One region of the Succiniclasticum sp. genome, then DNA from elsewhere that is predicted to be linked to it. Evidence: riboswitches for the same ligand, from Rfam matches in the RefSeq annotation. Region 1 holds a riboswitch; each other region holds the start of a gene.
The links. A riboswitch is a leader RNA that binds a small molecule or an ion and turns the genes downstream of it on or off. The one in region 1 is predicted to bind cobalamin.
Positions count from the first base shown of each region.

Region 2: it holds a riboswitch for cobalamin, as region 1 does, so the genes downstream of both, ACZOWY_RS01495 (hypothetical protein) here and ACZOWY_RS08680 (TonB-dependent receptor) in region 1, are expected to answer to the same signal.
Region 3: it holds a riboswitch for cobalamin, as region 1 does, so the genes downstream of both, ACZOWY_RS02325 (methylmalonyl-CoA mutase family protein) here and ACZOWY_RS08680 (TonB-dependent receptor) in region 1, are expected to answer to the same signal.

Region 1 is NZ_DBMCWA010000013.1:86,540-89,826, reverse strand. It holds gene ACZOWY_RS08680 (TonB-dependent receptor) at 1-1,956, opposite strand, end outside; cobalamin riboswitch at 2,130-2,291, opposite strand; gene ACZOWY_RS08675 (class I SAM-dependent methyltransferase) at 2,310-3,143, opposite strand.
Region 2 is NZ_DBMCWA010000002.1:54,215-57,501, reverse strand. It holds gene ACZOWY_RS01495 (hypothetical protein) at 1,145-1,417, opposite strand; cobalamin riboswitch at 1,827-1,992, opposite strand; gene ACZOWY_RS01490 (glycosyltransferase family 2 protein) at 2,265-3,287, opposite strand, start outside.
Region 3 is NZ_DBMCWA010000003.1:15,030-18,316, reverse strand. It holds gene ACZOWY_RS02325 (methylmalonyl-CoA mutase family protein) at 1-1,963, opposite strand, end outside; gene ACZOWY_RS02320 (hypothetical protein) at 2,286-2,426, opposite strand; cobalamin riboswitch at 2,385-2,565, opposite strand; gene ACZOWY_RS02315 (ABC transporter substrate-binding protein) at 2,947-3,287, shown strand, end outside.

The sequences.
Region 1 (3,287 bases):
GCCGCAGGTAACTACACGGCCCATGATGCCCCATTTATCGTCCGGCTCATAAATCAGACCTAACACCCCGCTCCATTTGGCGACGCCGTTGACAAATTTCCCGTCATTGGTGCCGCCGGCTGTTTTACGCCGTTCATTATCTAAATACATTATGCCGCCGGTATATGTCCACTTGTCATGCGGTTTTCCGTTAAAGGTTAATTCAGCGCCGCGGAACCGTTCACGTCCATCAATAGCTCTGCGATACATACCACCGCCCAAATCAGTATCAATAATACTTTGTTGGTCAATATCAAAAATACTGAAAGTCGTCAGTGTCTTTCCGCTCTTTATCTTAACGCCGATTTCATTCTGTTTACTGGTAGAAGGATCAAGAGTATCACCGTTATTTACATATTTTGTACCCGAAACTACAGCACCTCTTGAGAATGCTTCCGTGTGACCAGCATAAATGGCTATGTTTTCCGTGGGCTGATAAGTTACGCCGTAAGTCGGAAGAATATTATTGTTTTTAATCTTCTGTCCGTTTACTTCGTTTTTGAAGTTTTCATGCTTTCTGGAAGCAGCTATAGAAACATTCCACTTCTTGCCGATTTTCATGGAATCGCCGATGGTAATACCTGTATTGACCTCGTCCCACTGCAATGTAGGTGTACGAAGCTCCGGAATTTCAAAACCAGCCAGGTAAGCTACGCCGTTATATAAATCGCCGCCTATTGTTCCTTTGGCGCTGTTATGGGTATTATTCCAGTATTTCGCATAGGAACGGTCAAAGGACAGAGACACATTGTGATCTATAATGCCCGTCTTAAATTTTCCTCTTATTCCTGTCTGAATGTAGGTGTTGTTTCCTTCTTCAGCCTGTGCGTTGGATACATTGGAGCTGTCAAATTTTCCAAACTCGTTAAATTTTAACGCTGACGATGAATTATATTTGTAGCCCGTACGATAATGATGACCCGCATTCACAAACCAATCCAGATTTTTCCCGATCTTCTGATCATGATTAATCGTAAACATCCATCCACGCATATATTTTACAGTTCCGTCAAAATCATAATTGTTTTTGGAATTCGGCGATTCAGGCAGAAGATCACTCTTTCCATTATATGTGAACCAGCGCTGTCCGTGATATACTCTTTTATCCCAATGACCCAGGAAAATATTGGTGTTGCTCTTTTCACTGCGGTGATCAAGATTTACAAAAATATTTCTTTCTTTATCCTTTGCTTTTCTGGATGAAAGTTCGCCATCCAAATATTCGCCATTGATACGGACGCCCCATTCTTTGTTTTTGCCAAAGCGGCGGCCTACATCAATATATTCACCAAAGTTTCCGCGACCGGTAAATGTCTGGGTATAACGGGTAATGGGAGTATCTTTGGCACGCTTGGTCACAACGTTAATCGTACCGGGAGCCGGTGTGGCACCGCTGTTGGTGCCGTTGTTAGACATGCTTACACCGTTAACGCCTGCGTTAGGGCCGGAGGTGATATCAATACGTTCAATAAAATGGGAACGGGGTTCAGCGAACTGGTAGAACAGGCTGGGAATCCCATTCAGCATCATATGGTTGCCGTTCATGTTAATCCCGCGCATGGAAAAATCGGAATACATGGGAGACGTAGAACTGGTCCGGATAGACGGATTGTTGATCAGTACACTCTGCAACGGTCCTGCCGGGTTCACGAAAGTCTCCACCGCTTTTTGCGTCATGCTCATTTCCGAATAGGGTATTTCCATCAGGCTTTTATTTCCGAAAACACCCATCTTTGCTGTTTCATTCACTATACCGCCGGGAAGTTCCACAACATTTCCTTCCGCTTCAACAATAATCGTCGGCAAATCGAATGAATGTGTTTTTTCGGCATGAGCAACCGCTCCGCCATACAACACCGGCATAATGATTCCGCAAATCAGAGCGGCCATCAACATGCCTTTAGAACGTTTTTTCATAGTGTCTTCCTCCTATTAATATTATTGCACACCTTTCCTGCAGCCAGTCTTGCATGATCCTGCCCTACTCAGCGGAACAACCTTATTCCCGGTAAACAAAAACGCCCTTTTGTAAGCAACAAAAAGGCGTAGATTCTCTCTGTCTCCCGCCATTTCGTCACTCGCAAAATGTTTATATTCCGGTCAATACGGCATACCTGCTGGCTTAACATTCAATCGTTTCAGATGGGTTTCGATTCCAATCCGCCAGAATAATGTTTACAGCTGCGGGACAGCACAGGCTTTTCACCTGTTGGCATTTTAAGCATTACTGCACCGTAAAAAAATATTAGATTTAAAAAACTGTCAGTTCTTCAGCGTTCTTTTATATACGAAATAATTTGTACTACCCGTTTCGAATCATAAGCAAAGCCATTTTTTTCTTCTATTACATTCTGCATGAATTTTTCCGAAAGCTGATCATTAAAATTCAAAAAAGATAGTTCTCCCAGATCATTCTTCATCTCTGCTTCCACTTCGGAAAAATCATTATACCTTTTCCTTCTGGTATAGGTTATATATTCTACATTTGCATTAATACCCATATCCCAAAGCATCATCGGCACAAGGATATAATCGTTGTTAAACCGGTAGGAAAGTCCCAGATCCCTGTACAACTCATACATCTGCGGTCGCAATAAGGTCCTGACAATAACAAAACCCTTTCTTCCATAAGCAGAAATTTTTGAAAGAACCTGCCTCATATAGCAGACCCTGTACAAAGAATTGACCGCAAGGACAAAGTCCGCCGGATAATCTTCCGCAAAATCTTCCCATTTAGAGCAAATCATACGGATGTTTTCACGTTTCTCCTGCTTCATGCTTATTGCTAGTTGCTCCAGCATGGCCGGTGAAAAATCCAAAGCAAGGATTTCTTTTGAATACTTAGAAAGAGGTATGGAAAAATTACCTGATCCGCAACCTACATCAATAATCTTCCGGCCTTCGCCAAAGACTCCTTTCAACTTGTCCTGCAAGATTAAAGAGTCCCTGTACAGATTATATTGTTTGGAATATGTGGGCGCCAGTTTTTCCCAAAAATCCAATTCCACCTTGTCGTCAAATTTACGACCCGATTTACGTTCTGCATCCCATCCCTGGTCTTTTTGCCACAAATCATCCAAATTTACCGCATTTAACTGATACATATACAAACTCCCTGCTTCCTTTGGTATAACTCTAATCAATATAGCCGCTATAAAGTCAAGCGTATTTTTTTGATATTTATTTACCGTATCTTTGTTTTTCAGGGGAAAAACAGATTTATTTCCTATAAATTTAAAGAAAACAAT
Region 2 (3,287 bases), on a different contig from region 1:
ATCCATGATAGGTTGTTTATCCGTTGTGCTTTCATAAAATAATGACGTTTCACCACTAAAATCATCTCCCCATTGAGAAAAATCTTCATCGTAAGAAGTTCCAGGTGTTAATATGCCGTTTTTTACAAACCAGTATGTATTAACCGAATATTCTTCTTGATTTTCAAAAGGTGCTCGTTCTCCTCCAGTTACGCATATAGTTCTGTCCATTGGTGCCCAATGTTCATTATCCATAACTTGTTTGGAATTATATGTCTTTTGAACATCGCCAATTTGAATGCTCGAACCAGAATCCTGCAATGAATGCACAACATCAAGTTCTGAATATTTTTCTGGGTGTTCATTCATATAATCTGTAAAATCATTTTCTTCGCCATACCAGCGGTTAGGATCCCAACTATTCATCAAATCATTGGCACGATTTAATTCTTCTTGTGACAGCGAAACCACATAATATTTTGGCAAATATTTTTTCATATATGTGCTGATGCCTTCCGTATCTTCTTCGTGTATCAACCGATATAACTCCTGTGCATAAACCGGGTTATGAAATATATACTCATTTGCAAGATTTTTATTCCAAAGAGGACCCGAGTTGCTTTGGATAACCAGTACTTTATATTCATTTTTTTGCTTGTCAGGATTATAATATCTTGCTACCACAGAATTAGGTAAATCGTCATCAGTACTATCTGATAAATCATACGCATAATCAATACCATATGTAAAATCTTTACCGCCATATATGGGATTCAATGAATATTCCGGATTGTAATCTAATACTTTTAACAAATCTGCATCTGCGGATTTGAGGACATTATAACTTTTATTATAGCTCAACCTGTACATGTCTTTAGCATAAGGTATATCCCCTGGTTCCATGTAATAGCTGGCATTTCCTTTCGTTTCGGTTAATGTTTCGGCATGTACATAGGGAACAGCTGTAATAAAACAGATTGGTATAATACATCCTGCCCGAAGGAAATGTTTTATTCTTTTTTCAAGATTATAAAAATATTTCCTTTTTGAGTAGTGGCGTTTCATATTTTTCCCCTTCTTAAAATAATTATTTAGGATATCGTTGACAAGTTACCTTGCCAACGATATCCCCTATTATAAAAGTTTTATCAATAACTAAAGATTTTTACTCTTTGCGCATGGCCTCGATTTCTTCACGTGTCAGATGAGGCCGAAGAACTGTTTGTACCGTTCCTGCAGGAATAGTACCAAAAGAGTTAACCGTTAAGTTCGTATTCAGTGCCAATACATGAGGGTCTCCACCAAAATCATTACTTGATCCACCATATTTTTTCAGAGCCACCGTTTTCTGTGTCCCGTTGGACAGGCAGGTTCCGATTGCGCCTTTCGTATAAGCAGAATTAACAACACCAAAGACAAATTTTGTAGCAGTAGCCATGTTTAGTCCTCCTTTACTTTAAACGCCATAACTTTAACATTAACCGGCTTCAATTAGCCGTTTCACAACGAAGCTTTTCATCATACAGTTTTCATTCCACCCTGGCTCACGCTCACAGGCATCCCTCCTTTTAAGTACCGGCTGGCAGGTATAACCAGTATCAGAAAAACAAAAAACCGATTCCTCTGTTGATTAAGAAGAACCGGTAGTTAACAGTAATATGCGAATTTGGGTATACTTAACAAGACGGTACGTGAAAAGGACACACATATCGCCTGTCATTTCCGATACAAAGACAATGAGTCCCGTTTTTGTCAATACGAAACACACTGCTCCAAAAGCATGTCATACAGTTACACTGCGACAGTCCTTCCGAATCAGATATACCCCAGCTTGTACTCGCAAGGTTTCAGGGTAGTCGATAATAGGTGGCACTCTGGCTGAGTTCATCATTCTGTTATCCCTTTGTGAGAGGACTGCGATAACAAAACTCCCCATACAGTTGCGGTAGCAGTTCCGGATTCCCACCGGATTCCCCACTTGGCCTTGCGGCCTCTATTACCCCTCTGTGTATTTGACAAGGTACATAAAGCAAAACGTAATTAAACATTAATTAGAAATTAATATTAATTAGCTTTATATTCTTAATTCTACTTAATCCTGTATAAATTGTCAAGCGCCTTTTTTATTATTTTTGCCTGCGGTTTCAAAAATGTGATTTTAATAGCCAATTGGTAAACCAAAAAAACACAAAAAAAAATTCCCCTTCTGTTTTCAGAAAAGGGGAAAACGTTTCAGTTTGCGCCGGATAGTTTTGGTTTTAATTAAAGATTATACGGAAACTCCATTATTTTTTCTTAAACGCGACCTGCTTCGGGCCTACGTTTACCACGTCATCCGGGATGATCACATCGTCGAAGCTGATGCTGCGGGTGTGTAAAGTGTGGCACCATTCGTGTTCGTTCCGATGCAGGAAACCGAGCATCACGATGGGGATCCAGCTGTAAATGAAGATGGGATATGCCAGAAGATACAGCCAGGATTTAAAGGAAGCGCGAATCTTCCAGAGCACCGCGACCGGGAAGATGTACTGCCCTACGCCGATGATCTGCCAAACCTGGATGGGAAGCACTTCATACAATACGTTTGTGTAGAAAGGAACCAGATTGTAAATGTACGTGCAGATGACAAAGAAGGTGGACAGCAGCAGGAAATACGGCTGTACCAGATTGATCATACCGTCCAGCACCACGATGTTGTGCTCGGTAATCCCCTTCCACAACATTTTCGGGATGTAACGGTTGGCTACGTCAAAATGACCCTGCGCCCAACGTTTGCGCTGGTTCCAGGCCGCTTTGAAGGTCAGAGGTTTTTCATCATAGATGACTGCGTCATGGGCCCAGGTAGTAGGAATGTTTTCCATCAGGGCCTTCATGGTGAACTCCATGTCTTCGGTCAGGCAGGTAGCGCCCCAGCCGTACTGCTTCAGCAGTCTGGTATCGATGCACATGCCGGTGCCCCCTAACACGCAGGACAGACCGATGTTATATTTTGCCAGATGCCAGATGTGGTTTACGATCCAGAAAGAAATGGAAAACATGCCGGATACCCAGGTATCGGTAGGATTTTTGGAATCCATATAACCCTGAATGAGGCGTTCCCCGCTGCACAGATGATTGTTCATGATCTTCAGGAAGTCGGGATGCACCAGATTATCGGCATCGAATATGCAGACTGCGTCATACTGGCGCTCCAGTCCGAACAGGCGCTGGAACATCCAGTCCATGGCAAAGCCTTTGCCCTTTCCTGTTTCGCTGAACCGTTCGTAAACGATGGCGCCGGCGTTACGTGCGACTTCTGCCGTTTTATC
Region 3 (3,287 bases), on a different contig from region 1:
TGAGGGCAGCCGCAGCTTTTTCCCAACGGGAATTGGGTTTGCCTTCGTCGTCCTGGAAGCCGTTATTCAGATGCACGTTGAATTCGCCAACCTGCAGGAAGCTGGTGGAGAAGTCAGCGCGGGCTTTATGCTGCGGAATCGGGCCCATGTTAGCCAGGAACACTTCCACATTCTTGCCGGTCTTGGCAATATAGGCTTCGGTATCTTTGCGCAGGGCTTCGAACCGTTCGGTCCAATGATGTTCCGCAATCGGTTCTACGGTTACGTCGCAGCAGCAGCCGCAAGCTTCTTTTGCAGCCGCTTTGGCAACCTGACCAATCGTGGCGCCGGCAGCAAATGCTTCCGCTTCCGCGTCAACCAGAACGTCCGCAGCAGCAGCCTTAACAGCAGCCAGTTTTGCTTCCGCTTCTTTTGCATCAACGTCAGCTTCATATTTTTCAACTGCAGCAGCCAGGATCTTTTTGATTTCTTCGGTATTTTCCGGACGGGGATCCAGCGGTTCTTCCGTCATATTCGGATACATATTAACGCCGACTGCGCGGTCTTTACGCAGTTCCAGCGCTTTGAAGCGGGCAGCCAGGACATCAGCGATGCCTTTCTGGATACTGCCGTCTTTCAGGGCAGCGATAACGCCGCCAGCTGCTTCTACTTCCTGGAATTTAGCCCAAATCTTTTCGGTGATCTGCTTGGTCAGCGCTTCTACTGCCCAGGAGCCGCCGGCCTGATCGATAGGCGCCTGCATGCCGAATTCTTCCTGCAGCATGATATGGATGTTACGGGCAATACGGCGGGAGAAGGTGTCGCCTTTGCGGATCAGTTCGTCAAAAGGTTCATTTTCAAAGGTGTTAACACCGCCAACTACGCTGGAGAACGACTGGGTGCAGTTACGCAGCATGTTAACATAGGGGTCGATTACCGTCTTAGTGAAGGTTGCCGGGCGACCATGCACGAAGGAAGCACGGTCTGCTTCTTCCGCGCCGAATTCCTTCATGATGTTGGCCCAGATCTGACGGGCTGCACGCAGTTTTGCGATTTCCATGAAGAAGTTGGCACCCTGGTTGAATTCGAAGGCAATCGCCTGGGAAATGTCATGGATATCCAGACCGCGTTTCATCATCTGGCGTACATATTCAACCGCTACCGCATAGGTATAGGCAACTTCCTGAACGCTTTCCGCTCCGCCCAGGGAGAATACGGTGCTGCGAACCAGGATGGTGCGCAGGCCGGGAGCGTTTTTCTTCGCCCATTTGATTACGCCTGCCATCTGATCATACAGAGCATCCAGGCTTTCAGCCGTCTTGCCGTTCTTTACCAGCTCGCCGATGGGGTCGGCACCGATAATACCATGCAGCTTTTCAATCTTCTTGCCGGCAGCTTTCAGCGCGGCTACGGTCATAGCCAGCAGACGGGCAGAACCTTCCCCTGTATATAACATATAGGGAATCTTTTCCAGATCTAGCCCATCCAGCATGGTATGCATGTCCTCCAGCGTGGTCAGGCTTACGCCTTTATCGCCGGGTTTTTCAGCATCTTTTACGTCCACGCCTGCCAGGGTAGCACTGTCAACCCGTACGTGATAAACCGTGCTGCCTTTGGAAATTTCAAATTTCAGCAGTTCATTGTTTTCCTGCGGTTCGGTGAGATCGCATGCCTGCGCAATGCCCCAGGGTTCATGAACATACCCATTCACCGTGCTGCCGCGCAGGAAATCGCCCATGCCAGGATAATCATCCGTAGGCAGGATGTCTTTCCATTTACGCAGAGTGTAAATGGGATCGAAGGTAATGCCTTCATAGTTTTTGGTGTACATCATCTTGTCAAAAGGCTTGCCTTTTAACAGTTCGTTACAGGCCGCCACCCATTCTTCCGGCGTGGGGACTGTAAACTCATCAAACGGAACATCCGGGTAAGACGCGTTTTGTTCGGACTTACGCAGAAGTTCTTCCAACTCCTTGTCAGTCATCGGCTTGGATTTGGACTGCTCGATGTTGGTTTCTTCAGCCATAAACAATTTACCTCCTCATATAGAATAGTGATTCTCCTTCCGGGAAATGCGCCCGGTCGCTGAATCTATGTAAAACCACCCGTCGCCGGATGGATATTACCGCATAAAAAAACAAGCTCGTGTGAGAGTGATCACTGCCGCTGCCCCGATTCCCCTCTTTTACCTTCAGACCCGTGCGGGTAACAAAGTGTCCGGCTCTGTTACCCCGCACGTAAATTCGGAAGGTTTGAGAATGGCAAATCATTATATGACGGTTGTCCAGGCCGTAATATAAACTGAATTAAAAAACGTCTTTTCGTTTATGAAAAGACGGTTTGAAGGCAGCTGCCAGCCGGTTACCGGCCACGCAGTCATCTCCTCCCCGTCGCTCGCGGGTTAAGAAATGGGTTCCATACAGGCAGTTCTTCTGACTTGGATTCATCACTCGCTTCGCCTTCCCAAAACCTTGGTTTCAGTGACACGCTTGAAGCTCGCTCCCCCTTACAGCGGCGGGACCGCGCCGGACTTGCACCGGACTTCTCTGTTGGGCCCTTGCGGGCACCTGTATTTATTGTTGTATTAAATTTTAACTTACCCTTCACCGGAAAACTGTCTGACTCTCTTTCAACCATCACAGTTTCTCAGCTCATTATTATAATAATAATTATTATTAAGAATGTCAAGCTATTTATTAATTTTTGTCAAAAGATTATTAATTTTACTTGCTATCAATAACTGGTATCGTTAGCAGGTTGTTTTGCATATGGCAGACCTGATCATTAAAATATATTATACTTTTTTTGTTTTAACTATTGTGGAAATACATACTTTTTGATAAAATTGTTCTGATAAATCAGTAATTATAAATCAGTAATTATTTTGTTTTACGAATTATATTATATAAGGATATTATATAATTCATTAATCTACTCTCACAATCCTACGGAAAAGGAGTCTGTGTAATGAAAAGAAAATTGAGAACTGTTTGCGCCTTATCTCTTGCCGGCCTATTGCTTTTCTCCCTCAGTGGCTGCGGCAGCGAAAAGAAAGAATCACTGAAGCCCGGTACGCAGAAACTGACGGTTTACTGGGGTGCTTTAGAAGATTTCATGGCCGCAGATGTGGCTGCCTTTGAAAAGGAAACGGGAATTAAAGTGACTGCCGTGCGCATGTCTTCAGGCGAAACCCTTCAACGACTGAAGGCAGAAAAGGATGCGCCGAAAGCGTCCGTGTGGTTCGGCGGACCGGCAGACGGGCAGATCCAGGCCAAAACAGACGGGTTGCTGGAAAAATACGTATCCCC